2 regions of the Pseudonocardia sp. DR1-2 genome follow, and region 2 is predicted to be linked to the other one. Evidence: predicted binding sites of a transcription regulator. Region 2 holds the regulator's gene; the other holds the start of a gene.
What was found. The regulator LexA, encoded in region 2, represses DNA repair genes until DNA is damaged. The targets are predictions, from matches to a motif close to CGAACACGTGTTCG.
Positions count from the first base shown of each region.

Region 1 (14,138 bases), on a different contig from region 2:
GCAGCCGCAGGTAGGCGGTGTCGCGGCCGGACGCCGGGTGCAGCAGACCGGTCTCGGCCCGTCCGGTGCGCACCCGCACGGGACGCAGCTCCCGCCCCCGCGCGGCGACGGCCGCCCCCAGCTCGCGCAGGACCGTCCCGAGCGCGGCACGCGGCACGGCCCACTCGGACAGGTCCGGGTCCCACGGCTGCGGGTCCGGCAGGACCTCGTGCGGCGGCCCGGCCGTGCCGGGCGCCCAGCGCTGCGGCGGCGGCCAGCCGGACCGCAGTCCCACCCCGGAGGACCACCACGACGACGCCAGCCGCGACACCGCCTGTCCCCAGCCGGCGCGCTCGACCGGACCGGTCGCCTCGGGCTCCGGCTCGGCCCAGCGCAGCACCGCGGACCCGGCGTGCACCGACGGGCTGATCGCGATGTCGCACTCGGTCCAGGCGTGCTCGCCGAGCAGGTCCTCGCCGAGCACCTCGTCGATGCCGACGGCGCGCTCGTGCACCTGCAGCCGCGTGAGCGGGACGGTGCGGAGCTCCAGCGCGGTCGCGACGCCCAGTGCGCCGAGCCCGCAGCGGGCGGCGTCGAGGTCGGTTCCGGTGACGTCGCGGACGGTGCCGCGACCGTCGACCAGCCGGACGGCACGGACCTGGTCGGACAGGGAGCCCTCCGCGGGGGCGCCGCCGTACATGCCCAGCCCGGTGGCGCCGCCGATGGTGGCGCGCGGCGCGTCGGGCACGGTGGCCAGCGCCCGGCCGGCGGCGGCGAGGGCGACGCAGAGGTCCGCGACGGTCTCCCCGGCCCGCACCCGCACGGTGTCCTCGCCGATCTCGACGACGCCGGTCAGCGCGGACACGTCGAGCAGCACGTCCTCGGTCCGGGCGAGGGGGCCCGGGGCGCGGCCACCGGCGCCGGTGGGGCGGACGGTGGCGCCCCGTTCCGCGGCCCGTCGCACGGCCGTCACGACGCCGGCCTCGTCGAGCGGGCGGTCGGTGCGCCGGGGGCCGGTCGCAGCGGGATCGGTGCTCATCCCTCGCAGGGTAGAACGCCGGGGGTCACCGTGCGGAACGATTCGAGCACGCGTCGCGGCGCGTCGTACGGCCGTCCGGTGGGACGGCGGTGAACGTGGTGACGGGTGTGCCGGACGGGACGGCGAAAGCTGCGGCGAATGCCCTCTTGTGACCCGGACGGCCGCCCGATACGGTCACACTCCGTGGCGATCATGTCGCCACGCGAGTCCGGGACGAGGGTGTCCCGTACTCGGCCCCGTCGTACTGCCCGGAACCGCGCTCCCCACGGCTCCGGTCGGCTCCGACGGCGTCACCGGCGTCGCGCGCGCCACGCCGGTGGCCTCCGCACGCGCGAGGGCCGGGTGCGGTGGTCGGCTCCCTCCGACCACCGCCCCGGCCCTCGCCTTGCGTGCTGACGACCCAGCTCCCCAGCCGGTCGTCACCTCATCCCGCGGTCCCAAGGTGTGTCCGCGGGATGTCCTGGTGCGTCCTCGGCGCTCCCGGTCCCCACCGGTCCTGCCGTGCGGCCGTACGCCCGTGGCGTGCGGCTACTCCCCGGGACGCTCCGGGGGTGTCGTGGTTGCCTCGCGTACCGATCCGGTCCCGAAAGGGTGCCGAACGGCCGTACCGCGCTGCCCGTGCCGGCGGAGCGACCGGGCCGGACGCCCGTCCGATCGCCCGGACGCCGATCAGGCCGTGCGGGTCAGCCGGTGCCGCCCGGCACCGCCCAGCAGGTGGGCGATCGCGGCCCGGTCCGCGGCACGCTCGGCGTCGCGACGGCGGCGCAGCATCACCATGGCGGCGTCGCCCGGTGCGTTCCAGGCGCCGTCACCCTGCTCCTGCGGCGTGTGGCCGAGCGGCTGCGCCGGGACCGGCGCGGCCTCGGCGTGGAACGCGGCGACCGTGTCCCCGTTCGGCCGGACCGCGCCACCGCGGCGGGTCGTGCGGACGGTGCCGCGGTGGACGCGGCGCACGGCGTTGCCGGCGCTCCCGCTCCGCCGGCCGTCCCGCCAGCCCCCGACGGTGAGGGCGTGGAAGATCGGGGTCTCCTCCTGGATCTCGTCGTGCGACTCGTGCCGGCCGGGGAACGGCCAGCTCTCCTGCGCGGCGCGTCGCGCCCGGATCGACGACTCGAGGCCACCCGCAGCGCTGTCGAACTCGTACACCCGCCGTACCTCCTGCTCGCCTGACATGTGGGGACCCACGGCCTGGTCCGTATCGCGTACATCTCGTACCGCCGTTCGGCCCACTCACCCGGTCAACGGGTGACACCCGAGAGGGGAAACGGGGGTGACAGTTCTGGTTCCGAGGTCCCCTCGTACGAGTGGCGTGACCGGTCCGGGACTCTCCGTGTTGTCTACGGAGAGTGGTCATTCGGACTCCTCCTGGAGCAGTCGGTGACGTCGGTTCGGAGTCCGGCCCGCCGGAAGTCCTCCGCGACAGGTCCTCGCATCGGCTCCGGCGATCACGATCCGGCACGTCGAGACCACCATGCGGCGGTGCGTGACCACATCGCCACCCCTTCGTGCCGGTCCGGCCCGCGGGGTGTCGACTACACGGGTGTAGTTCGACGGAGCGTCACGAACACCCGTCGGGACTGCTCCGTCCGTTCCGGCGCTGGGCCGTCCGGGGTGCAGTGCTCGGGAGCCGGGCCGTCAGCGTCGCGTGCACCGCGCCACCCCGGCCGATCCGCCGTACCGTCGTCTCATGACGGAGCGGACCGGGCGGCCCGCCGCTCCTGCCGGGAGCGGCATCCCGCGCCCACGGCACGACGACGACCCTGCCCTCGACGACACCGCCGACCACCACCACCGCGCCGCCACCTCCGGCGGGCGGACCGGGCCGCACGTCGCGGACCCCGTGGCGCGGGCCGCCGGGGCGCGTCCCCGCCCGTCACCGCGGGCGGAGATCCCGCGCCCGCTGCGGATCGCCTCCGAGGCCTGCGCCCGGATGCTCGTCCTCGCCGCCGGGTTCGCGCTGCTCGTCTTCCTCGTGATCGAGCTGCGGGTCGTGGTCGTCCCGGTGGCGATCGCGGTGCTGCTGTCCGCGCTGCTCGCCCCGCTGGTCCGGTGGCTGCACGAGCGGCGGGTGCCCCGCGGCATCGCGACGGCGCTGGTGATGGTCGGCGGTCTGGCCGCGCTCGGGGGGCTGCTGACCGCCGTCGTCAGCACCCTGGTCGACGGCACGTCCCAGGTGGTCGCGGAGGTCACCGACAACGTCGGCTCGCTGCAGGGGCTCGCCGACGCGACGCCGTTCCGGATCGACGTCGGCGTGCTCGGCGACCAGGTGCTGCAGGCGGTGCGCGACAACCAGCAGACGCTGACCTCCGGCGCGGTGACGACCGCCGCGACCGTCGGGGAGATCCTCGCCGGGTTCGCGCTCTGCCTGTTCGCGTTGATCTTCATGCTCCACGACGGCCGCCGCATCTGGGGGTTCGTCCGGCTGCTCGCCCCGCGGGCCCGGCGCTCGCGGGTCGACGTCGCCGCCCGCCGGGCGTTCGCCTCGCTCGTCGGCTACGTACGGGCGACGGTGCTGGTCGCGATCGTCGACGCCCTCGGGATCGGCCTGGGCCTGTGGGCGACAGGGGTGCCGTTCGTGCTGCCGCTGGCCGCGCTGGTGTTCCTCGGTGCGTTCGTGCCGATCATCGGGGCGGTGCTGACCGGCGCCGTCGCGGTGCTGGTCGCGCTGGCCACCGAGGGACCGGTGACCGCGCTGATCGTGCTCGGTGTCGTGCTGGCGGTGCAGCAGCTGGAGAGCCACGTGCTCCAGCCGGTGCTGATGGGCCGGGCCGTCCGGCTGCACCCGCTGGCGGTCGCGCTCGGCGTCGCGGTCGGAGTGGTCCTCGCCGGGATCGCCGGCGCGCTGCTCGCCGTCCCGCTGCTGGCCGTACTGACCGCCGCGGTGCGGTCGCTGGTCGCGTCGCGCGAGGTCGCGCCGCGGGCGGTGGACCCGCTGCGCCCGCGCGAGGCGAATCCGCCGCCCGCCCTGCCGGGCTGAGCGCACGCCCTGCCGCGCAGTGCCTGCGGTGGGACGATCGCGCCGTGCGTTATCTCGTGACGGGTGCGACCGGCTACATCGGTGGGCGGCTCGCGCCCCGGCTGCTGGGCCACGGTCCCGAGCCCGACCTCGTCCCGGACCCGTCCACGGGCCCGGTCCACGTGCGCTGCCTGGTCCGCAACCCGGACAAGCTCGCCGACGTGCCGTGGGCCGCCGACGCCGAGATCGTGCAGGGCGACCTGCTGGACCCGGACAGCGTCCGCGCGGCCTGCGAGGACGTCGACGTCGTCTACTTCCTCGTGCACTCGCTGTCGGACTCCGACTTCGCCGCCACCGACCGGCGGGCCGCGCTGATCCTCGGGGAGGCGGCGCGCGCGGCCGGGGTGAAGCGGATCGTCTACCTGGGTGGTCTGCACCCGGACACCGGAGCGGGGAAGCTCTCGGCCCACCTGGCGTCGCGGGTGGAGGTGGGGGAGACCCTGCTGCGCTCCGGGGTGCCGACGGTCGTGCTGCAGGCCGCGGTGATTCTCGGTTCCGGCTCGGCCAGCTTCGAGATGCTGCGCTACCTGACCCAGCGGCTCCCGCTGATGGTCACCCCGCGCTGGGTGCACAACCGGATCCAGCCGATCGCGGTGCGCGACGTGCTGCGCTACCTGATCCGGGTCGCGGAGATCGACGCGCCGGCCGCCGAGCTGAACCGGACCTTCGACATCGGCGGCCCCGAGGTCCTCACCTACTACGAGATGATGCAGCGCTACGCCCGCGTCGCCGGCCTGTCCCGGCGCCGGGTGCTGCCGGTGCCGGTGCTGTCGCCGTCGCTGTCCGCGCACTGGATCAACGTCGTCACGCCCGTCCCGAAGTCGATCGCGAAGCCGCTGATCGAGTCCCTGGTGCACGAGGTCGTCTGCTCCGAGGACGACATCAAGAACCGCATCCCCGACCCGCCGGGCGGGCTGATCGGCTACGACCGCGCCGTCGAGCTGGCCCTGTCCCGCATCACCGACGGCGAGGTCGAGACCCGCTGGTCGGGCGCGACCGTGGCGAACGTGCCGTCCGACCCGCTGCCCAGTGATCCGGAGTGGGCCGGCGGCGACGTCTACCTCGACGAGCGCGAGCAGGCCTGCGCCGCCACCCCGGAACGGCTGTGGACGGTCGTCGAGGGCATCGGCGGGGAGCGTGGCTGGTACTCGTTCCCGCTGGCCTGGTCGGTGCGCGGCTGGATGGACCGCGCGGTCGGCGGCGTCGGGCTGTCCCGCGGCCGTCGCGACCCGCACGACCTGCGCACCGGCGACGCGCTGGACTGGTGGCGGGTGGAGCGGATGGTCGAGCCCGGCGGGGCCCGCCCGGCCGGCAGCGACCGCGACCCGGAGGAGGGGCTGCTGCGGCTGCGCGCGGAGATGAAGGTGCCCGGCCGGGCCTGGCTGGAGATGTCGGTGCGCCCGCGTCCGGGCGGGTCGACCTACCACCAGCGGGCGGTGTTCATCCCGCACGGCCTCCCCGGCTACCTGTACTGGTGGTCGGTCGCGCCGTTCCACGGGATCGTCTTCGGCGGGATGGTCCGCAACATCACCCGCACCGCCGAGCGCGACGGTGACGTCCCCGCCCCGGCGAGCCGCCGTCCGGCATGGCTGCGGTCCCGGTCGCACCGCGACCGGGCGGCCTGACCGCCTCCGGGTCGGCGCTCCCCCGACCACGGTGGCCCGGGCGGCGGCGTCAGCCGCGGTCGGGGCCCGAGAGGGCGGCGATCAGCACGGCGGACTCGCGCTCGGACACCGAGCGCGCGAAGTGCAGGAGCACGGCCTCGGTGTCGCCGGGGCCGTCGAGCAGGTCGCGCAGGGCGCGCGCGGTCTCCTCCTCGCGGCTCGCGGCCGGCGTGTAGAGGTAGGCGCGGCCGTCCAGCTCGCGCTGCACCCAGCCCTTGCGGTGCAGGTTGTCGAGCACCGTCATGACGGTCGTGTACGCCAGCGGACGGGCCGGGGCCAGGCGGGCGCGGACGTCGCGCACCCGGCACGGACCCGCGTCGCCCCACAGCACGTCCATCACGGCGGCCTCGAGCTCACCGAGTCGACCACGCATGTTGCCTCCCGGACCCGAGGGTAACCGCAACCCCCCATGCTCCCCCGGTCGGTGGGCCGTCGGATCAGAAGCCGGACAGTGCGTGCACGGGCTCCACCGCACGCGGTCCCGGGCCGAGCACCACCCAGCGCCCACCCGCGGCCTCCACCCGGGGCAGCGCGGCGCGGACCTCGTCGAGGAGCTCGGGCAGGAACAGCAGGACACGGTCCGGGCGCAGACCGGCGAGCTCGGCGGGGGACACGACGGGCACGTCGCTGCCCGGCATGCGGCGGCCCTGCTTGGCCGGCGAGGCGTCCCCGACGGCGGCCAGCAGCGACGCGTCCAGCCCGGCGCGGCACACCAGGGGCACCGCGCGGGACGCCGCGCCGTAGGCGGCGACGGTGCGTCCCGCCGCCCGCTCGGCGACCAGCCAGTCGCGCAGCAGGTGGGTGTCGTCGGCGGCCGTCTGCAGCCGGGCGAACCCGGACGGCTCGGTGACGGCGAGGGCGCGTTCCTCGTCGACGAGGCGGCGGGTCTCGGCGTCGGGCTCGGCGCCGGCCCGGGCGGTGACCAGCACGGTCCCGCCGGACAGCGGGTACCACCACGCCCGGTGCACGCCCAGGCCGTGCCGGCGCAGTGCGGTGTCCAGGGCCGGCAGCGACCAGTAGCCGTAGTGGCCGTGGCGCAGGTCGAACCACTGGCCGTCACGCAGCACGGTGCCCAGCGACAGCAGCTGGAGCGCGAGCGTGCCGCCGGGTGCGAGCAGCGCGACCCGCCGGGCGAGCGCATCGGCCTGGTCGGGCTCGTGCAGCAGCCCGTAGAAGTCGACGACGAGGTCGGCCCGCCCGGTCGCGGACACCGCGTCCGTGTCGAGCGCGGTCATGCCGCGCCCGGTCAGCCGCGGGAGCCACGAGCCGCCGTGCGGGCTGCCGAACTCCGCGACCCGGCCGCCCGGGCGGACCAGCCCGGCGCGGGCGAGCCGGCCGACCGAGCGGTCGCTCTGGTCGGCCATCGCCCGCGGTTCGACGCCGTGCAGCTCCTCGGCCACCGCGGCATCGGTCTGCAGCTGGGCGAGACCGCAGCCGGCGCACAGCCACATGCGCAGCGGGGCCGCCGGGTCGGGCAGCGGGGCGTCCCGGGCGGGCATCCGGTCCCACGGCGGCTGCTCGCCCAGATCGAGCACGACCGTGCCCGTGGCACCGCCACAGGCACGGCACCGGGTACCCGGCGTCGGGTCGTCGGTCATGCGCCACCCCTTCGTCGCATCAGTACTAGGTCCGATAGTAGATACGGGGGCTGAAAGCCCGCTGTGCGCCCGATCGGAGCAACGTGGACTTGCGCAGCGTCACCAGGACCGGGGCCGCTCGTTGTCGTCTCCGGTACCCCAACCGCAGCCCACCGCGCGCCCGTCGCACGCGGTGACCGGACCCGAGGAGGTCGAGTGGACGTCGTACGGACCGTGGTGCCCGGCGCGCTGCTGCTCGACCCGACCGTCGCCGACACGTCCGGCCCGGACCTCACCGCCTTCACCGTGCGACGACGGCGCCGCCCGGCCCGCGACGCCGTGCTCGGCCTGTTCGGCCATCCCGGCGACGCGGTGCTGCTCGGCGTCCCCCGCGGCAGCGGTTACGCCGTCGTCATCGACGCCCGGCCGGACGCCGACACCTTCGGCCGGCTCGCCGTCGCGCTGCTCGAGGGCCCGCAGCGACTGCTCGTCCCGCCGGGCTGCCTCTACGGCGTCCAGTCCGTCGCGAGCGGGACCGTCGTCGAGCTGCGCAGCGCCACCCGGCTCCCGCGCCGGGAACGCTTCGACGTCCACCCCGACGACCCGGACCTCGCGGTCCGCTGGCTCCGCCCCCGGCCGGCCCGGACACCGGGCACGGCACGCTCCTGGGCCGCGCTGACCGCCCGCCTCGGGGCCCCCGCGGGCCCCCGCCGGGACCGCGTCTCCCTCTGGTGACCCCGGGCGCCGTCCCCGGTGTGAGGACGGGCGCATGTGAGCCGGTCGGCCCGGTCGGCCAGATCACGAATCGGTCACGTAACGTCGGTACCAGGCCGGATCGACGACGCCCCGCGCCGGACGGCGGCACGACCGTGTCCGCCGGGACGTGGACACGAGGGGTTGCCGAGGTGCTGAGCGAGCGCGAGAACCGTCGACTGCACGAGATCGAGGTGCAGCTGCGACTGACCGACCCGCGACTGGTCCGCCGGTTCTCCGCACTGAACGCCGCACTGCACGCACCGGCCCGCCACGGCGGACGGCTGCTCGCCGGGTTCGCCCGCGACCGGCGCACCGTGCACGGCTCCGGCCCGTTCCCGACGGTACTGCTGGGAGCCGCACTGGTCGTGCTGCTGCTCGGCGCCGTACTGGTGAGCGTGCCGGTCGTCGTCGCGGGGATCCTCATCGCCGGCCTCGCCCTGGCCGTCGCGGCCACCACCGGACCGCAGGCGCACCCCGGAACCGCCTGACCCGGCACCCCGCACCGCGCGGTGCCGCCCCGGACCGGCGCCGCACGGCGACCGGTGCCGCCCCAGACGGACGGCGTGGCCGTGGCGCGCGACCGGCGGCCTCAGCCGTGGGCGAGGTCGGAGAACCGGCTGTAGTGCAGCTGGTGGGCGACGGTGATCGTCGTGGTCGGCCCGTTACGGTGCTTGGCCAGGATCAGGTCGGCCTCACCGGCGCGCGGGTCGTCCTGCTCGAACGCGTCGGGGCGGTGCAGCAGCACCACCATGTCCGCGTCCTGCTCGATCGAGCCGGACTCACGCAGGTCGGACAGCATCGGCCGCTTGTCGGTGCGCTGCTCGGGACCACGGTTCAGCTGGCTCATCGCCACCACCGGGACCTCGAGCTCCTTGGCCAGCAGCTTGATCTGCCGGGAGAACTCCGAGACCTCCTGCTGACGGGACTCGACCTTGCGGCCCGAGGTCATCAGCTGCAGGTAGTCCAGGATGATCAGCTTCAGGTCGTAGCGCTGCTTCATCCGGCGCGCCTTGGCCCGGATCTCCATCAGCGTCAGGTTCGGCGAGTCGTCGATGTAGAGCGGCGCTTCGGAGATCTCCGACATCCGCCGCGCCATCCGCGTCCAGTCCTCGTCCGACATCCGGCCGGCGCGCATGTCGGCCAGCCGGATCCGGGCCTCCGCGGACAGCAGACGCATGACAATCTCGGACTTGCTCATCTCCAGTGAGAAGAACGCGCTGGTCATGCCGTTCTTGATGGAGCAGGAGCGGGCGAAGTCCAGACCCAGGGTCGACTTGCCCAGACCCGGCCGGGCCGCGACGACGACCATCTGGCCCGGGTGCAGACCGTTGGTGACCTGGTCGAGGTCGGCGAAGCCGGTCGGCACCCCCGTGGACTGGCCGCCCCGGGAGGCGATCGCGTCGATCTCGTCCATCGTGGGCTGCAGGAGCTCCTCCAGCACCGTGTAGTCCTCGGTGGTGGTGCGCTCGGTGACCTCGTAGACCGCGGCTTGGGCCCGGTCCACCGCGTCGTCGACGTCGCCGCCGTCGGCACCGTGGTAGCCGAGCTGCACGATCCGGGTGCCGGCCTCGACCAGCCGCCGCAGGACCGCCTTCTCGCCGACGATCTCGGCGTAGTACGCCGCGTTCGCCGCGGTCGGCACGGTCGCGATGAGGGTGTGCAGGTAGGGCGCGCCGCCGAGGCGGACGAGCTCACCGCGCCGCTGCAGCTCCGCCGAGACCGTCACCGCGTCCGCGGGCTCGCCACGGCTGTAGAGGTCCAGGATCGTCTCGTAGACGGTCTGGTGGGCGGGCCGGTAGAAGTCCTCCGGCTGCAGGACCTCCACGACGTCGGCGATCGCGTCCTTGCTCAGCAGCATGCCGCCGAGCACCGACTGCTCGGCCGTGAGGTCCTGCGGGGGCTGACGGTCGAACGTGGCGCCCTCGCCGGGTCCGGAGGCCTTCTCGCCGTCACGGACCGCACGGGGCTTGTTGCCGGGACGATCGTCCGTCAGAGCCATACGCAGCGTCACCCCCGGTGGACACAGTACCGAACGCACGTTCGACGCGCGAGTGGTACGTGCTGCCACCCGCGACCGTCGTCGGTGATCTGCCGGCCGGCGCGGTGCCCGACGGACCGCGGCGGGCGCGGTCCGGGGAGCAAGGCGCTCGCGTACCGGTACGGCCGACACTAGGTCGGCCGCGGGCCCGTGGCGAACCGGCCTGGTGATCGAACTGGGGATGAACTGTGCACGGATGCCGCCCGTCCCGGGACCGTGCTGGGGACAACCTGGGGACAGGGGAGCGGAACGGGCCGTCTGCGCAGGTCAGAGGCATACTCACAGCTGTGGACAACTTTGCTCTGGCGTGTCGTCGCACACCGCGTACGGGCGTGTCGGAGCGCCCGGCGGACCGCTCGCCGCCCGGCGCGTCCACAGGCCCGCCCGACGAGTGGATCGTCACCGCACGGCGTGTCGGCTGCGTGACAAGACATCCGGTGTGGGGTCGTCCGATCGGTGTCGATCGTCCATCCGGGACTGCGCACCGTGTGCACGACGCCCGTCCGGCCGGCCCGGACACGCGAAAGGGCGGTGCCCGGAGCACATGGCTCCGGACACCGCCCTGTTCACGCTCGGTGGTCGAACGACCACCGGACCGCTCAGCTCGCGACGACCGCGATCGGCAGCTCGGTGGTGACCTCCGGGTGCAGGCGGACCTGCACCTGGTGCTTGCCCAGGGTCTTGAGGTGACCCGGGACGTCGATGCTGCGCTTGTCCAGCAGCGGGCCGCCGGCCGCCTTGACGGCGTCGACGACCTGGGCCGGCGTGATCGAGCCGAACAGACGGCCGGTGTCGCCGGCCTTGGCCGGGACGGTCACGTTGATGTTGCGCAGCTGCGAGTCGACCTGCTGGGCGTGGCCCAGGTCGCGGATCTCGCGGGACTTCTGGGCCCGGCGGATCTGCTCGACCTGCTTCTCGGCGCCACGGGTGGCGACGACCGCGAGCTTGCGCGGCAGCAGGTAGTTGCGGCCGTAGCCGTCCTTGACCTCGACGATGTCACCCGGGGCACCCAGGTTCGGGACGTCGGCGTTGAGGATGAGCTTCATGTGTCTCCCCTTCCTCAGCGAGCGGTCGAGGTGTACGGCAGCAGGGCGACCTCACGGGAGTTCTTCACCGCGACGGCGACGTCCCGCTGGTGCTGCCGGCAGTTGCCGGAGACCCGACGGGCACGGATCTTGCCGCGGTCGGAGATGAACTTCCGCAGCAGACCGGTGTCCTTGTAGTCGATCAGCTGGGCCTTGTCCTTGCAGAAAGCGCAGACCTTCTTCTTCGGCTTGCGCACGATGGCCTTGGCCATGGTGGTGCTCCTGGAGATCGTCCTCCGCCCGTCACGGGCGGAGAGGTACGTGGATCAGAAGGGGGGCTCGTCGTCGGACGCGGCGCCACTGCCCGCGGGCGGGGCCGAACCCCAGGGGTCGTCATAGCCGCCGCCGGAGTTGCCTCCACCGCCGGAACCGCCGCCCTGTCGGGCGCCACCGCCACCGCCGCCGTCGTAGCCACCGCCGCCACCGAAGCCACCGGAACCTCCGCCCCGGTTGACCTTGTTGACCTTGGCGGTCGCGTAGCGCAGGGACGGGCCGACCTCGTCGACCTCCATCTCCACGACGGTGCGCTTCTCGCCTTCCTTGGTCTCGAACGACCGCTGGCGCAGGCGACCCTGGACCACGACGCGCGCGCCGCGGGTCAGGGACTCGGCGACGTTCTCCGCCGCCTGGCGCCAGATGTTGCAGCGCAGGAAGAGCGCCTCGCCGTCCTTCCACTCGCCGGACTGGCGGTCGAAGGTGCGCGGGGTGGACGCCACGGTGAAGTTGGCGACCGCGGCGCCGGACGGGGTGAACCGCAGCTCGGGATCCGCCGTCAGGTTGCCCACGACGGTGATGACGGTCTCGCCGGCCATGACGGCTCCAATCAGCCGGCGGCGGGCGCCGGCGTGCGGGTGACGTCCTTGCGCAGGACCTTGGTGCGCAGCACGGACTCGTTCAGACCCAGCTGGCGGTCCAGCTCGGTGACGGTGGCCGGCTCAGCGGTGATGTCGAGGACCGCGTAGATGGCCTCGCCCTGCTTCTTGATCTCGTAGGCCAGGCGGCGCTTGCCCCAGACCTCGATCTTCTCGACCGATCCGCCGTCGTTCTTCACGACGGTGAGGAACTGCTCCAGGGACGGCTGCACAGTGCGCTCGTCCAGGCCGCCGTCGAGGATGACCATGACCTCGTAATGACGCATGAGAACCACTCACCTCCTATGGACTCGAAACGGTCACGGCCCGGACGGCCGTGACAGGAGGTTCTCAGTGCACCCCGACAGTTTCCGGCGGATGCGCGGGAGCTGCGGGGATGCCGGTACAGGCTAGCAACGGCCGTTCCGGCCCCGACCTGCGGGTACGCGGTTCCCCGGATCGCCGGGACGGGTCCGGGCCGTGCCCGCGGAGACGCCGGCCGACGGACGGCTGTCCTTCGTCGCCGGCACCGGGGCCCGTCCTCGACGAGCCGCTCGGTGCCGTCACCGCCGCCCGACCGGCGGCCCACGGCTGTCGGGGGTCCTCGCTACCGTGCCCGTATGCAGATCGGAGCACACGTCCGCGACGCCGAGGACCCTCTGGCCGCGGCCGCCGAGGTCGGCGCCGAGGTGATCCAGCTGTTCCTGTCCGACCCGCAGGGCTGGAAGAAGCCGCCGCCGCACCCACGGGCGGCGGAGCTGGCCGCGTCGGACGTCGCGGTGGTGGTGCACGCGCCCTACACCGCGAACGTCGCGTCCACGAACAACCGGATCCGCATCCCGAGCCGCAAGATCGTGCAGCAGCACCTGGCCGGGGCCGCCGAGGTCGGCGCGTTCGGCCTGGTCGTGCACGGCGGCCACGTCACGAAGGACGACGACCCGGCCGTCGGGATCGACAACTGGCGCAAGTTCGTCGAGCGCCAGGCCGGGGAGCACGGCTTCGACGTGCCCGTCCTGATCGAGAACACCGCGGGCGGGGACAACGCCATGGCCCGCCGGTTCGACGCGCTGGGCCGGCTGTGGGACGCGGTGGGCGAGTTCGGCGTCGGGTTCTGCCTGGACACCTGTCACGCCTTCGCCGGCGGCGAGGAGCTGGCCGGGATCGTCGAGCGGGTCCGGGGGATCACCGGGCGGATCGACCTGATCCACCTGAACAACTCGCGCGACGCGTTCGACTCCGCCCGCGACCGGCACGCCAACATCGACGACGGGACGATCCCGCCGGACGAGCTGGCCGCCGTCGTCGCGGCGGCGGGGGCACCGGTCGTGGTGGAGACCCCGGCCGAGGGGCAGGCCCGCGACATCGCGTTCCTGCGCGAGCACACCTGAGGCGGCCTCAGGCGGTACCGGCGAACCAGCCGGACGGCGTGAGCCCCGCCCCGACCTGCAGCCGCGGGGCGTACTGGTCGAAGTAGACCCGGGCGGTGAGCTCGCGCCTGCTGCGGACCCCGACCTTCGCGAATACCGACTTGAGGTGGTCCTGCACGGTCCACGCGGACAGGTGCAGGACGCGGGCGATCTCCGCGGTGTCCGCGCCGCGCAGCACCAGGCCGACGACGTCGCGCTCACGCGGGGTCAGCCCGAACGCCGCGGTGACCAGCGGGACGATCTCCGGCGGGCGGGCCTCCTCGATCGTCACGACGACCTGCCCCGAGGCCCCGTCCGGCCCGGCCAGCGGCGACGCGTGCGCCACCACCCAGTGCCCGGAGCGTGTCCGCAGCCGGGTCCGCGGCAGCTGCACCAGGTGCCCGGCGGCGTAGCGGCGGGCCGCCCGGATCAGCCCGAGCAGCGGGAACGGGAGCGCCCCGTCGGTGTCCCCGCCGAGGTCGGCCAGCCGCTCGGCGACGCCGGGTCCGCCGTGGGTGACCGCGCCGTCCCGCCCGACGACGAGCACCGCCGGGCCGTCCGCGCCGCCGGGGCCGTCGGCGACCGCACCCGCGACGAGCCCGGCCCGCATCCCGCGGCCGAACAGCCGTCCGACGTCGGCGGCGTACTCCTGCTCGGCGGGGCTGAAGCCGCGCCCGTCGTCGCGGAACAGGGCGACGAAGCCCCAGTGCGCGCCGTCGGCGGCCGC
Region 1 is NZ_JAMQOF010000002.1:505,082-519,219, reverse strand. It holds gene ND486_RS07270 (D-arabinono-1,4-lactone oxidase) at 1-1,018, opposite strand, end outside; gene ND486_RS07265 (hypothetical protein) at 1,688-2,164, opposite strand; gene ND486_RS07260 (AI-2E family transporter) at 2,706-3,995, shown strand; gene ND486_RS07255 (SDR family oxidoreductase) at 4,040-5,659, shown strand; gene ND486_RS07250 (BlaI/MecI/CopY family transcriptional regulator) at 5,709-6,071, opposite strand; gene ND486_RS07245 (class I SAM-dependent methyltransferase) at 6,136-7,296, opposite strand; gene ND486_RS07240 (dTDP-4-dehydrorhamnose 3,5-epimerase family protein) at 7,492-8,010, shown strand; gene ND486_RS07235 (DUF3040 domain-containing protein) at 8,181-8,519, shown strand; gene dnaB (replicative DNA helicase) at 8,621-10,030, opposite strand; gene rplI (50S ribosomal protein L9) at 10,669-11,115, opposite strand; gene rpsR (30S ribosomal protein S18) at 11,130-11,366, opposite strand; gene ND486_RS07215 (single-stranded DNA-binding protein) at 11,421-11,966, opposite strand; gene rpsF (30S ribosomal protein S6) at 11,978-12,292, opposite strand; gene ND486_RS07205 (deoxyribonuclease IV) at 12,626-13,393, shown strand; gene ND486_RS07200 (helix-turn-helix transcriptional regulator) at 13,401-14,138, opposite strand, start outside.
Region 1: a site for LexA is predicted at 10,061-10,074, ahead of dnaB (replicative DNA helicase). Genes of this name have one in related genera too.

Region 2 (14,138 bases):
CGAGGGCGAGGGCCAGATCCGGGCGATGAAGAAGGCGGTGGCCGGGGCCGGTCTGACCGCCTCCGACATCGTCCACGTCAACTGCCACGCCACCTCCACGGTGGTCGGCGACGTGGGTGAGGCGACCGCCGTGAAGCGGGCGTTCGGCGACCACCCGGTGCTGACCGCACCGAAGTCGGCGCTCGGGCACCTCGTGGGCGGGGCCGGGGCCGTCGAGGGGATCATCGCGCTGCTCAGCGTGCGCGACGACATCGTCCCCGCGACGCTCAACCTGACCGACAAGGACCCGAAGGTCGAGCTGGACGTCGTCGCCGGCGAGCCGCGGAAGATGACCGTGGACGCCGCCGTCAACAACTCGTTCGGCTTCGGCGGGCACAACGCCTCGCTGGTGTTCACCAAGGCCTGACGGTTCCGTGCGGGTCCCCGGCCGGGGACCCGCACGCCCGCTCAGCAGGGGGCGCGCAGGATCCCGTCGGGATTCCCGACGTCCATCCGCGGCGGCGAGCCCGCCATCGGGAAGGCGACCTGCCAGCAGATCCGGCCGACATGCAGGCCGGGCGGGCCGTCGTTCGGGTCCTGGACGCTGATGAAGCGCACCAGGGCGAGCACACCGCCGCCGGTCGCGGAGTCGATCCGGTCGATGCGGATGGTGCCGTCGGTGGTGGAGCCGATCCCCTCCAGCCACGACTCGCGGGGCTGCCGGTCGGCGGTCTCGGGGTTCACCACACGGGTCCAGGTGGCGTGGTCGCGGCCGTTGACGGCGTTGAAGTAGAGCTGCACCTGCTGCATCACCAGCTGGGCGGCCGGATGCTCGGCCGCGCCCGCGCTGATCGTCACCTCGCTGCTGCCCGCGCCGCTGTCGGGCACGGTCTGCGGCGCGGAGGCGGGGGCGACGCCGGAACGGGTCGTCCCGGACACCGTCCACGCGACACCGCCGACGGCCACGAGCGCCACCAGCAGGACGCCGACCGTGATCGCGGCCCGGCCGTTCATTCCTCGCCCCCCATGGGACGACAGTCTGCCCGGCCCGGCTCGGCTCAGCCGACCCGGTGGGTCAGCAGCGTCACCGCCGCGCCGTCGCCGGCGAAGCGGAAGGACTCCAGCTCGTCGTCCCAGGCCGTGCCCAGCAGCTGGTCGAGACGCCGGGACAGCCCGGCGCCGCCGTGCTCGGCCATGACCGTGCGCAGCTGGTCCTCGGGCAGCACGACGTCGCCGTTGGCGCTGGTGCGCCCGTGCCACATGCCGAGGCCGGGGACGTGCATGAACCGCTCCCCGTCCACGCCGGGGCTCGGTTCCTCGGTCACCTCGAACCGCAGCATCGACCAGGCCCTCAGCGCCCCCGCGAGAGCCCCGCCGCTACCGGCGGGACCGCTCCAGGTGCACTCGGCCCGCATCTGACCGGACGCCACCGGCTGTGCGGACCACTCGAGGGAGACCCGCGTTCCGAGAACGCCCGAGAGCGCCCACTCGACGTGCGGACAGACCGCAGTCGGCGACGAGTGGACGAACACCACTCCGCGTGTGCTCACTGCCAACCTCCGCTGTCGTCGACGAGGATCGTCTTCCCCTACGTCCTCGGCGCAGCGCGGCCGGTGCTCGGACCCGCGGTACTGATGTGCTGGATGTGGGTGTGGTGACCTCCGTGGCGTGAGTGGACTTCGGTGGCCTCACTCTGCCCGATTCCGCTCCGGGGAGCCACCCCGACACGACGACCGGGTGAACGGCGCCCGGCGTGTCGCGGCCCGGCGCGCGGGTCAGGCGGTGTAGGTGGCGACGGCGACCCCGGTGGCGGCGTCGGGAACCTCGGTCCGGCGCAGCTCGCCGAGGTCGGCGAGCACGTCGAGGTGCGCCCCGGTCTCCAGGACCGCGAGGGTCCGGTTGAACAGGTCCATGTCCTCCAGCCGGTGTTCCCGCCGGGTCCAGCGCAGGACTCGGGCGACGGCGTCGGCCGTCGGGTGGCCCGCGGCGACGGCGTCGCGGCACTGGGCGAGCCGGACGTCGTGGTGGGCCAGCAGCTCGTCGGTGCGGGCGTGCGCGCTGCCGCCGACCGGGCCGTGCGCGGGCAGCAGGGTCGCGTCCGGCCGGGACCGGACCAGGCGCAGCGAGTCGAGGAACTGCCCGAGCGGGCTCGCCACCGGCGACGGCTGCAGGCCGATCGACGGGGTGATCCGGGGCAGCACGTGGTCGCCGGCGAACAGCAGCTCGTGGGCCTCGTCGGCGAACACGAGGTGCCCGCGGGTGTGCCCCGGGGTCTCCACGGCGGTCAGCGTGCGGGTACCCGCCGGGTCGGCGACGGCGATGGCGGCACGGTCGGCGATCCACTCGTCGGGGGCCTCCCACTCCTCGGGGAGCGGACGCGGCCACGGCCCGGCCCGGCCGAGCTCGTCGACGAGGCCGGCGGCGCCGGCACGCAGCAGCCGGGTCCGGTCGGGCTCACCCTGCGGGCGGTCGGGATCGGTGATGACCTCCAGGTTGGGCCGCTCCCCCGCGCCGAGCAGCACACGGGTGCCGTACTCGCGGCGCAGCACCGCCGCCAGGGTGTAGTGGTCCCGGTGGGCGTGGGTGACCAGGAAGCGACGGACGTCGCCGAAACCGGAGCCCAGCGCGGCCAGCGCCTTGCCGAGCAGGTCGCGGGCCTCGTCGATCGCCCAGCCGGAGTCGATCAGGGTCCAGCCCGTGTCGTCGGCGAGTGCGTAGACGTTCACGGCGCGCAGCCCGTCCTGCGGCAGCGGCAACGGGATCCGGTAGACGCCGGGGGCGCTGCGGAACACGCCCGGCGCGGTCCAGTCGCCGTCCGGGTCGTCATCGGTCACGGTGGGAGCGGCGGTCACCTCCCGACGATAGATGACCGCGCACGCGCGTCCGGGCCGGTGGCTCCCCCCACGGGGTCGCATCATCACCCCGCGTGTCCGGACGGACACCGAGAGCCGACAGTTTCCGGACAGTCCACCCGAGGGTGGGACATGTTCGCACCGGGAGGGTGGTCCGATCCGCGCTACCGTCCCTGCGTTCGGTGATCAGAGGTCGACCTGGGGGCGGGTCGGCGAAGGAGGGGCGCAGCATGGCGGCAGGGATCCCGGAGCAACGGTCCGGGCAGGACGCGCCGTTCCTCACCGTGGCGGAGGTGGCGGACCGGATGCGGGTCTCCCGGATGACGGTGTACCGGCTGGTGCACTCCGGGGAGCTGCCCGCGGTGCGCTTCGGGCGCTCGTTCCGCGTGCCACCCGAGTCGGTGGAGGCGTTGATCGAGTCGGCGCGCTACACCGGCGGGTGAGACACGGAGCCGGAATGATGCCGATCGACGCCGCGAGCGCGCGGCGGGTCGCGGACACCTACGACACCGCCGAGGCCCGCACCGAACGGGAGCGGACCCTGGAGCTGCTGGATCCGCGGGCCGGTGAGCAGATCCTGGTCGTCGGGACCGGGCCGGGACAGCTGCTCGACGAGGTCGCCCGGGCCGTCGGTCCGGGCGCCACGGGTATCGACCCGGACCCGGTGATGGTGACACTGGCGCGACGCCGGTGCGGCACCCGGGCCGTCGTCACGCAGCGCGCGTTGGCCGGTCCGGGCTCGCTGCCCGGCGGGCCGTACGACGCGGTGGCCTGCCTGCAGGTGCTCGAGTTCCTGGAGGACCTGCCGGCGGCCGTCGCCGAGCTGTACCGGGTCCTGCGCCCGGGCGGGCGACTGCTGGTCCTGGACACGGACTGGACCTCGCTGCACTGGCCCGGGCCCGGGCAGGACCGGCACCGCCGCATCCGCGACGCGTGGTGCACCACGGTGCCGCGGTCGCGGCTGCCCTACGAGCTGGGCCCGCTGCTGCAGCGCGCCGGGTTCGGCGGGGAGTGGACGCGCCGGATGCCGATGCGCGGACCGGCCTCCACCGGCTACGGCGCCGCACTGCGGGAGATGGTCGCCGACGCCGCGCCGGGCCGGTGCGGGCTCACCCGGGCCGACGTCGACGCGTGGGCGTCGGGCGTCGCGTCCTGCGGCGACGAACCGTTCTCGGTGGACCGCTGGTTCCTGGGCGCCGTCCGGCCCTGAACCGGCGGGCGTGGCGCGCGGGGCGCCGGTCGGGCAGCATCGCGGCCGTGGGCTCCCCGTCGTCGCAGACACCGATCACCGCGCGGGTCAGGATCGGGCAGCAGCCCGACTTCGTCCGCCTGTTCCAGACGCTGCCCCGGGCCGGCGAGTGGGTCAACTTCGCCCCGCCCGGCCGGCGGCGCGACGACTACGAGGTCGACTGGGTGCTGCACTGGGCGATCGACCCCGACGACACCGACAGCCCGGACGTCACCGTCGAGATCCAGCTCGTCGACCCGGAGTAGTCCGCTGGTCGAAGCCGTGGCTGCGGACCGCGGCGACGCCGCCGTCGCGCAGGGCCTCGAGCACCGCGCGTTCGTGCGGGACCGTGTCGGCGGGCAGGTCGGCGAGGGCGAACCAGTCCAGGCCCGCGGTCTTCCCGTCCTCGGCGCGACGTGGCTCGCCGGCCCAGCGTCGGCAGGTGAAGAAGAAGTCGACGCGTTCGTCGACCGGGTTCCCGTTGCGCCGGGTGCGGTGCACCGCGGTCAGCGGGACGAGGTCGGCGGGGTCGACGGTGACACCGAGCTCCTCGTGGGCCTCGCGCACCGCGGCGGCGGCCGCGTCCTCGCCCGCCTCGACGTGCCCGGCCGCGGCGGCGGCCCAGTGGCCGTCCATGAACCCGGTGCCCGCACGCAGCTGGAGCAGTACCTCGGTGCGTTCACCGGTGCCGCGCAGCAGCAGGACGTAGGACGCCGGGACGACCCGGTAGCGCTCGCTCACGCCGTCGACCCTAGGTGCCGTACCGCCGTTCGCCGACGGCAACACCGGGGTAACCCGGCGGTCCTACCGTCGGGCGGATGGCGGCCCCCACCTCGCGCCCGGCACCGGTCGGCGACCGGCTCGGCGTCGTGCCGCCGCGGGACTCGGAGCTGCGGTTCCGCACCGTGCACGGCTACCGGCGGGCGTTCCGGGTGGCCGGCTCCGGGCCCGCGGTCGTGCTCGTGCACGGGATCGGCGACAGCTCGGCCACGTGGGAGGCGGTGTTCCCCGCACTGGCCCGGCGGCATCTGGTGATCGCCCCGGACCTGCTCGGGCACGGGCACTCGGACAAGCCGCGCGCCGACTACTCCGTCGCCGCCTACGCCAACGGGGTCCGCGACCTGCTCGGGGTCCTCGGGGTGCCCCGCGCGACGCTGGTGGGGCACTCGCTCGGCGGCGGCGTCGCCATGCAGTTCGCCTACCAGTACCCCGAACGCACCGAGCGTCTCGTGCTGGTCGGCACCGGCGGGGCGGGACCGGAGGTCACGCCGCTGCTGCGCGCGGTGAGCCTGCCCGGCGCGCACGCGGTGCTGGCGGCCTCGCAGCTGCCACCGCTGCGGTGGCAGCTCGGGTGGGCCCTGGACGCGCTGCGCCTGGTCGGGGCCGACCTCGGCCGCGACGCCGCCGACCTGCTCCGGCTGGTCGACGCGCTGCCCGACGCGACGTCGCGGACGGCGTTCATCCGGACGCTGCGCGCCGTCGTCGACTGGCGCGGGCAGGTGGTGACCATGCTCGATCGCTGCTACCTGACCCGTGGGATGCCGACCATGCTCGTGTGGGGCGCCCGGGACGCCGTCGTGCCGCTGGCGCACGCCCGCACCGCGCACGCCGCGATGCCGGGCAGCAGGCTGGAGGTCTTCGACGACGCCGGGCACTTCCCGCACCACAGCGACCCGGCCCGGTTCGTCGGGGTGCTGGAGGAGTTCCTGGGGTCCACCGACCCGGCGCGGTGGAGCCCGGAGCAGTGGCGCCAGCTGCTGCGCTGCCCCGCTCCCCCGCCCGCCGGCGTCGCCGGGGCGCGGCCGGGACCGGTCTCGGCGACCTGACCCGGGCCCGCGGTCAGAACACGAACCCCAGCCAGGTGCCGGCACAGCCGTGGCAGGCGCCGTGCGTCGTCGCGGCGCGGTGCACCGGGCGCAGGCAGATCACGCAGTGGGTCAGCCGGCGCCGGGCCCGGCGCAGCAGACCGTCGCGCACCTGGCGGACGGCGAGCCCGGCGTCGCCGTCCGGGTCGTCGCAGCCGGGCAGGACGGGTACCTCCACCGCGTCCGCCGGGTCCAGCACCGGGAGACGGCCGTCCCGTCGTGGTTCCGGGCGGGCCAGCAGCACCGGACCCGCCGGGGCGAACCCGAGCATCAGCTGCGGCGGCTCCCCGGCGACGAACCAGGCCACCGGGTCCGGCGTCGCGCCGGGCGGGAGGAGCCCCGCCGAGCGCAGGTCGGCGTCGGTCCAGCCGCCGCGACGCAGGTCGGCAGGGGTCAGCCCGAAGTGCCGCAGCCCGTCGGCGGGCAGGTCGAGCTCGCGCAGCTCCGTCGGGGACGGGACGCCGACGTAGACGGTCCCGCGCTCCCCCGCCGGCTCCGGGACGGGCCCGGTGTCGTGGCCTTCCGCGACGCGCCACGGGGCGGCGACGAGTACGGCGAGCACCCGCGGGTCGACGCCGAGGCGCCCGGCCACCTCCGCGGTGCGGTCCTCGGTCACGTGGTCCCCGATCCCTGCCTCCATCACACGCGCCGGGGCGGCTCCGGTGTCGGAGCCGCCCCGGTGTGGTGCGGTGTCGGTCAGCTGCAGCCGCTGGTGGAGCCGCAGCCCTCGCAGAGGTAGCAGGACCCGGCGGGGCGCATCTTCGTCCCGCAGGTCATGCACAGCGGTGCGTCGGCGGCCTTGCCCAGACGCAGCTCGAGCAGCTCGGTGGAGCTGCCGACCTCGACCGGCGCCGGATCGACACCGGCCTCCTTGCGCTCCTCGGTCGTCGGCACGGAGGAGCGGAACTCCTCCATGTCGAGCTTCTCGCCGGTGCCGTAGTCGTTCTCGACCTGCGCGGACCGCTCGTCGGAGGAGAAGATGCCCAGCTGGGCGCGCTTCTCGTACGGCAGGTGGTCCAGCGCCAGGCGGCGGAACAGGTAGTCCAGCACCGAGGTCGCGATCCGGACGTCCGGGTCGTCGGTCATCCCGGCAGGCTCGAAGCGCAGGTTGGAGAACTTCGAGACGTAGAACTCCAGCGGGATGCCGTACTGCAGACCCACCGAGATCGACATCGAGAAGGCGTCCATCACGCCGGCCAGGGTCGAGCCCTGCTTGCCGAGCTTGACGAAGATCTCGCCGAGGCCGTCGTCGGGGTAGCTGCCGGCGGTGAGGTAGCCCTCGGCGCCACCGACGGTGAACGACACGGTCTCGCTGGGCCGCTTCTTCGGCAGCCGCTTGCGGACCGGCCGCTGCTCGACGACGACGTGCTTCTCCGGCTCGGCGTCGGCCTTCTTGTCGCCGCCCTTGCCTGCGGACAGCGGCTGGCCGACCTTGCAGTTGTCGCGGTAGATCGCCAGGGCCTTGAGGCCGAGGCGCCACCCCTCGAGGTAGATCCGCTCGACGTCCTCGACGCTCGCCCGCTCGGGCATGTTGACCGTCTTGGAGATGGCACCGGACAGGAACGGCTGCGCGGCGGCCATCATGCGGACGTGGCCCATCGGGGCGATCGTCCGGTCGCCCATGGCGCAGTCGAACACCTCGTAGTGCTCGGGCTTCATGCCCGGGGCGTCGACCACGTGGCCGTGCTCGGCGACGTACTCGACGATCGCCTCGGCCTGCTCGGCCTGGTACCCGAGGTTGTCCAGGGCGCGGCGCACCGACTGGTTGACGATCTGCATGGAGCCGCCGCCGACCAGCTTCTTGAACTTGACCAGCGCCAGGTCCGGCTCGATGCCGGTCGTGTCGCAGTCCATCATCAGGCCGATCGTGCCGGTCGGGGCCAGCACCGACGCCTGCGCGTTGCGCCAGCCGTTGACCTGCCCGATGTCCTGGCACTGCTTCCAGACCTCGGTGGCGAGCTTCTGCACCGGGGTGCTGGAGGCGAAGGTGCGGATGCGGTCGTTCTCCGCGGCGTGCTTGCGGATGACGCGCTGGTGGGACTCGGCGTTGCGGGCGTAACCCTCGTACGGGCCGACGACGCCGGCGAGCTCGGCGGAGCGCTTGTACGCGGCACCGGTCATCAGCGAGGTGATGGACCCGGCGAGCGCGCGGCCGCCCTCGGAGTCGTACGCGTGGCCGGTCGCCATGAGCAGCGCGCCGAGGTTGGCGTAGCCGATGCCCAGCTGGCGGAACTTCCGGGTGGTGTCGGCGATCGGCTCGGTCGGGAAGTCCGCGAAGCAGATCGAGATGTCCATCGCGGTGATGATCAGCTCGACGGCCTTGGCGAAGGTCTCGGCGTCGAACCGGTCGTCGGAGTCGAGGAACTTCAGCAGGTTCAGCGACGCCAGGTTGCAGCTGGAGTTGTCCAGGTGCATGTACTCCGAGCACGGGTTCGACGCGCTGATGCGCCCCGACTCCGGGGTGGTGTGCCAGTCGTTGATCGTGCCGTCGTACTGGATGCCGGGGTCGGCGCAGTTCCAGGCCGCCTCGGCGATGCCGCGGAACAGCTTGCGGGCGTCGACGCGCTCGATGACCTCACCGGTCATGCGGGCACGCAGACCGAAGTCGGTGCCCCCCTCGACGGCGCGCATGAACTCGTCGGTGACGCGGACGGAGTTGTTGGCGTTCTGGTACTGCACCGAGGTGATGTCGGAGCCGCCCAGGTCCATGTCGAAGCCGGCGTCGCGCAGGACGCGGACCTTGGCCTCCTCCTTGGCCTTGGTCTCGACGAACTCCTCGATGTCGGGGTGGTCGACGTCGAGGACGACCATCTTCGCCGCGCGCCGCGTGGCGCCGCCGGACTTGATGGTGCCCGCGGAGGCGTCGGCACCGCGCATGAACGAGACTGGGCCCGAGGCGGTGCCGCCGGAGGACAGCAGCTCCTTCGACGAGCGGATGCGCGAGAGGTTCAGGCCGGCACCGGAGCCGCCCTTGAAGATCAGGCCCTCCTCGCGGTACCAGTTCAGGATCGACTCCATCGTGTCGTCGACCGAGAGGATGAAGCAGGCGCTGACCTGCTGCGGGCTGGCGGTCCCGACGTTGAACCACACCGGCGAGTTGAAGCTGAACACCTGGTGGATCAGCATCCAGGTCAGCTCGTGGTCGAAGATCTCGGCGTCGCCGTCGGTGGCGAAGTAGCCGTGCTCGAGACCGGCCCGCTTGTAGGTGCCGACGACCCGCTCGACGAGCTGCTTGAGGCTGGACTCGCGGGTGTCCGAGCCCACCGCGCCGCGGAAGTACTTGCTGGTGACGATGTTGGTGGCGTTGACCGACCAGCTGCGCGGGAACTCGACGCCGCGCTGCTCGAAGTTGACGGTGCCGTCGCGCCAGTTCGTCATGACGACGTCGCGGCGCTCCCACTCCACCTCCTCGTAGGGGTGGACCCCTTCGGTGGTGAAGACACGCTGCACGGTCAGGCCGGGCGCGCGCTTGGCGCCGGTCTTCCCGCGGCCACGCGACGGCTTGGCAGCCGCGCTCTCACCGGTGTCTGTCGTCGGGCCCCCGACGGTCTCGGTCATGAACTGCCTCCGCACATCCGACGCTTCTCCGCCCGCACGCTGGGGTGCGCGGACGGCTCTCTTCCCGGTACGACCGGCGACGACGACGCGCCGCTCAGCCGTCCGGGTGGTGACCGGCCTCGTCGTCGGCTGCTTCCCCGGCAGCCGCCGAACGCAGGTCGGCGATCTCCTTCTCGAAGTCCTCGATGGAGGAGAAGGACCGATAGACACTCGCGAACCGCAGGTACGCGACCTCGTCGAGCTCACGCAGCGGCCCGAGGATCGCCAGCCCGACCTCGTGGCTGGGGAGCTCCGCCGCCCCGCGCGCCCGCACCGTCTCCTCGACCCGGTGGGCGAGCTGTTGCAGGTCGTCCTCGTCGACCGGCCGGCCCTGGCACGCCCGCCGAACCCCGCCGACGACCTTCTGCCGGCTGAAGGGCTCGGTCACCCCGCTGCGCTTGACGACGGCGAGCACGGCCTCCTCGACCGTGGTGAACCGTCGTCCGCACGAGGTGCAGGACCGGCGCCGGCGGGTGCAGGTCCCGTCGTCGGCGGTCCGGGAGTCGATCACGCGGGAGTCCGGGTGTCGGCAGAACGGGCAGCGCATGGACGCTCACACCCCTCTTCCGTGACGTTCCAGAAACTCTCCGCAGCGATCCGTCCCCCCAACCAGTGGCGGAACGACACCAATGTAACCCCTACATCTAGGGGTACGCCATCCCGGGCCCGGTGCCACGCCGAGCTTCGCCCGATCGGGAACCGAGCCTCGCACACCACGTTCCGCGACCGGTCCGTCGCCGACGATCATGGAGCGGGGCATCGGCGCTGGTGGCGCCGAGGAACGTCGCGGGCGGCGCCGTCCGTCGCGCCGGAGGGACCGCGACCGGCGGCCACCCGATGCGGGGACACGCCCTGCGGACGCGCCCGGCGGCACGTCGCCGACTCCTCCGGCGACATCCCGGCGACCACGTCCCGACACCCGCGCGCCACCCCGCGCACGCCGTCACCCGATGCGACGCCGACGCGGCGTCCGTCGCTCCGCACCGTCACCACCTCGGACCGCCCCGCAGTGCACAGCCGTGCGAACCACGGGGAGCGGCGTCGCGCTGCGCGGCGCCGGCCGACGTCAGCGCACGGCGCCGACCGACGGCACGGCGGCCGCGGGGGCGTTCCAGCCCGCCGCCGCGTCGCCCAGCAGCCCGAGCGCCACCACCGCGGTCGTCGCGCAGAGCAGGGCCGCGACCCCGGTGAGGAACCGCTCCAGGCGCCCGCGGGCGCGGCTGCGGGCCGGACGCGGGCGCGCCGGGACCAGGCAGCGCCGGGACGGCGGACGGACGGTGCGCGGTGCCGGCACGGCCACCGACCGAGGACGGGGCGGCGCCGCGGCCGGCGCGGGCCGCGTCAGGGTCGCCGTCGCCCTCGGGGCCGGGTCCGCGGCGGTGCAGCGGGGCGTCCGGACCGCGGGGTTCGGACCGCCGGCGGGACCGGACACCGGGACACCGGCCCCGGGGGCGCCGGACACCGGAGCGCGCCGGGAACGGGCGGCGGGATGACGGGCCACCGACTCGGTCAGAGCGCGCTCGCGCGCCCCGTGGGCGGCCCACCGGTGGGCCGCGCGCGCGGCGGCCGACGAGCCGGCACCGGCCGCACCGGCGAGACCGTCGGCGGCCCGCACCCGCTCCCGGGCGGCGCGCCGGGCGCGCGAGGTGGGGGTGCCGGGCGCCGGGGCGCCGGTCAGGCAGCCGACCGCGCCGTGGTCGCGGATCCGCTCGTCGAGCTCTCGCATGGTTCCTCCTGCCGTCGGACCGCCCGTCCCCCGGGCGGTCTCGTCTCCCCCGCTCCCGACCGGCCCTTCCCCGAGCCCGGTCGAACGGGCGTACGAGCGGTGTAGCACCCGGCACCGACAACAACCGCGTTTTCGCAGGTCGTCGCCCGTGCCGGGGACGTTCTCAGCGTGGTGCGCCGACCGCGGGCGGCCCGGCCGGGCCGTGGGAGGCGACCGCGACGTCGGCGAGCACCCCGAGCGCGACGACCGCGGCCGCCGAGGCGAGCAGGACACCCGACGCGGCCACCGCACGGCGCACGACGCCCGGCACCCGGCCGGGCCGCACCCCGTCGGTCGCGGTGCGCCCCGGGACCCGCCCGATGACCGTCACGTCCCCGATGACCGCCGCACCCACGATCGCCACCCCCGCTGCCGTTCCCGCTGCCGGTCGCCCCCGCGCGGCCGGACGGCGACGCGGACCGCGTTCGATCGAACCAGTGTTCGATCGAACGCGTGTGCGATGTTGTACCACCGCGGCCCGACGGAATCCACGACACGCCCCGGGCGACTTCGAACGCATGTTTGGCGAACGGGCCCGTGGCGGCTAGGGTCGTCGCCGTAAGTACCCGAGGAGGCGAATGCGATGGCAGCGGACGACACCGGACACGGTGGTCCCGGCGTGACCGGCACCGCCGCGGACCGGGGATCCGCGAAGGTCCGGGAGTTCCCCGACCCCGCGGCCGACACCCGCGGCCTGACCCCGCGGCAGAAGAAGGTCCTGGCCGTCATCCGGGACTGGGTGGACCGGTACGGCTACCCGCCCAGCGTCCGCGAGATCGGTGACGCGGTGGGCCTCACGTCCACCTCGTCGGTGCACCACCAGCTCCGCACCCTGGAGCGCAAGGGCTTCCTCCGGCGCGACCCGAACCGCACCCGCGCGGTCGACGTCCGCAGCCCGGAGCAGATCGCCGGTACCGACGGGACGGACTCCGACACCGACACCGCCGACCTGCGTTCCGCGCGGCCGGCCCCGGCGTTCGTGCCGCTCATCGGCGACATCGCCGCCGGTGGCCCGATCCTGGCCGAGCAGGCCGTGCAGGACGTGTTCCCGCTGCCGCGCGAGATCGTCGGCGAGGGCACGCTGTTCCTGCTCAACGTCAAGGGCGACTCGATGGTCGACGCCGCGATCACCGACGGCGACTGGGTCGTCGTGCGCCAGCAGCCGGTGGCCGAGCAGGGCGAGGTCGTGGCCGCGATGATCGACGGCGAGGCGACCGTGAAGACGTTCCGCCGCAAGGACGGGCACATCTGGCTGATGCCCGCGAACGACGCCTACGACCCGATCCCGGGTGACGACGCGTCGATCCTGGGCCGCGTCGTGGCGGTCCTGCGCCGCCTCTGACCTCCTCGGACGGCGCCCGCTCCCGCGATCAGCGGGACCGGCGGCGCCGTCCGTGCAGGGACATCGCGACGGCGCCGGCGGCCAGCAGCGCCCCGAGCGCCGCGGCCCCGCCCGCGGCAGGCAGCCACGACGGGTACGTGCGGTACTCGGGCACCGCGGCGGGCTGAGGCACGACCGGTGCCTGCGGAACGGTCGCCGCGGACACCGCGCCCGGGACGACCGTGACCGCCGCCGCGGTCAGGCCCCGCGCCTCGCTCCCGGAGTGCAGCGCGCCCCGGCCGTCCGGGGCGATCGCCTCACCCTGCGCCTCCCCCGGCAACGGCACCGGCAGCGGTGCCCCGCCCAGGGCCGCGACCAGCGCGTCGGCCGTCGCCGGTCCGCCGGCGGGCAGCGGGAACACCCAGGCGTCGGTGTAGGTCCGCAGCACGGCGGCGCGCCCGCCGCCGGCCCCGGCCGGCGAGAGCCCGCCGCCGGTGACCGTACGCGACCCGGCGGCCCCGAGCGGCCCGCCGCCGGTGCCGGACCAGGGCAGCACCACCTGTGCCACCCGGCGCAGCTCCACGGGGCCCCCGCCGTCGCGCAGCGGCGCGGCGGGCCGGTACACCCCGGCGGCCCCGGTGGTCTTGTCGACCAGCAGGGGCACGCCGTCGTCGCCGACCAGCAGTGCCTCGACGTCGCGCGGACCGTCGGGGTGGACGAGGTCGTGCACCCGTGGCGGCCCGGACGGGGGCAGCACGACGAGCCGGACCGACCCGCGACGCGCCCCGTTGTCGCCGGTGTCGGCGAGCCACAGCTCCCCGCCCGGTCCGAGGCCGAGGTCCTCGACGTCGGTGACCGGGACGTCGGCCTGCCGGGTGCCGGTGACCGCACAGCCGGCCGGGTCCAGGGTGAACGTCCGCGCGGTCCCGCCGCCGTCGACGACGGCGTGGTAGCGCTGCGGGGCCGCGCCGGGCGGGCCCTCGGCGACCAGCCCGGACAGCTCCGCCAGCCGCGGGTCGTCGATCGAGCAGGCCGGGATCGCCCCGGGCGGCGGCGCGGCCGCACCCGTGAGCGCGCCGGTCAGGCAGAGGACCGCGGTCAGGCGGCGGGCCACGGTCCCGGGACCCGGCCGCCCGGCCGGTGGGACGCTCAGTGGCCCGCCGCCGTCGCCGGCAGGTCGGTGCCGGTCCCGGTCGGCAGGGCCGAGCCCGCCACCGCGAACGGCAGCACCGCGGTGCCCAGCTCGGGCTTCACCCGCGCCCGGATCCGGGTGCCGTCGGCGGTGTGTTCCTCGGCGAGGATCTCGCCGTCGTCGTGCAGCCGCGCGACCAGCGCACCCTCGGTGTAGGGCAGCAGGAGGTCGACCTCGTACTCCGGGCGCGGCAGTCGCTCGGCGATGCTCTCCCGGAGCCGGCTGATCCCGTCACCGCTGTGCGCGGAGACGAACACCGCGTCCGGCTGGGCGTGCCGCAGCCGGGCCAGCGCGAGGTCACCGGCCGCGTCGGTCTTGTTGATCACGAGCAGCTCGGGC
Region 2 is NZ_JAMQOF010000008.1:165,370-179,507, forward strand. It holds gene ND486_RS23250 (beta-ketoacyl synthase) at 1-406, shown strand, start outside; gene ND486_RS23255 (hypothetical protein) at 448-993, opposite strand; gene ND486_RS23260 (DUF3145 domain-containing protein) at 1,038-1,529, opposite strand; gene ND486_RS23265 (MBL fold metallo-hydrolase) at 1,755-2,831, opposite strand; gene ND486_RS23270 (helix-turn-helix domain-containing protein) at 3,062-3,274, shown strand; gene ND486_RS23275 (methyltransferase domain-containing protein) at 3,292-4,041, shown strand; gene ND486_RS23280 (hypothetical protein) at 4,089-4,325, shown strand; gene ND486_RS23285 (NUDIX domain-containing protein) at 4,291-4,800, opposite strand; gene ND486_RS23290 (alpha/beta fold hydrolase) at 4,878-5,885, shown strand; gene ND486_RS23295 (hypothetical protein) at 5,899-6,540, opposite strand; gene ND486_RS23300 (vitamin B12-dependent ribonucleotide reductase) at 6,621-9,482, opposite strand; gene nrdR (transcriptional regulator NrdR) at 9,577-10,068, opposite strand; gene ND486_RS23310 (hypothetical protein) at 10,588-11,247, opposite strand; gene ND486_RS23315 (hypothetical protein) at 11,411-11,641, opposite strand; gene lexA (transcriptional repressor LexA) at 11,870-12,628, shown strand; gene ND486_RS23325 (hypothetical protein) at 12,657-13,721, opposite strand; gene hflX (GTPase HflX) at 13,757-14,138, opposite strand, start outside.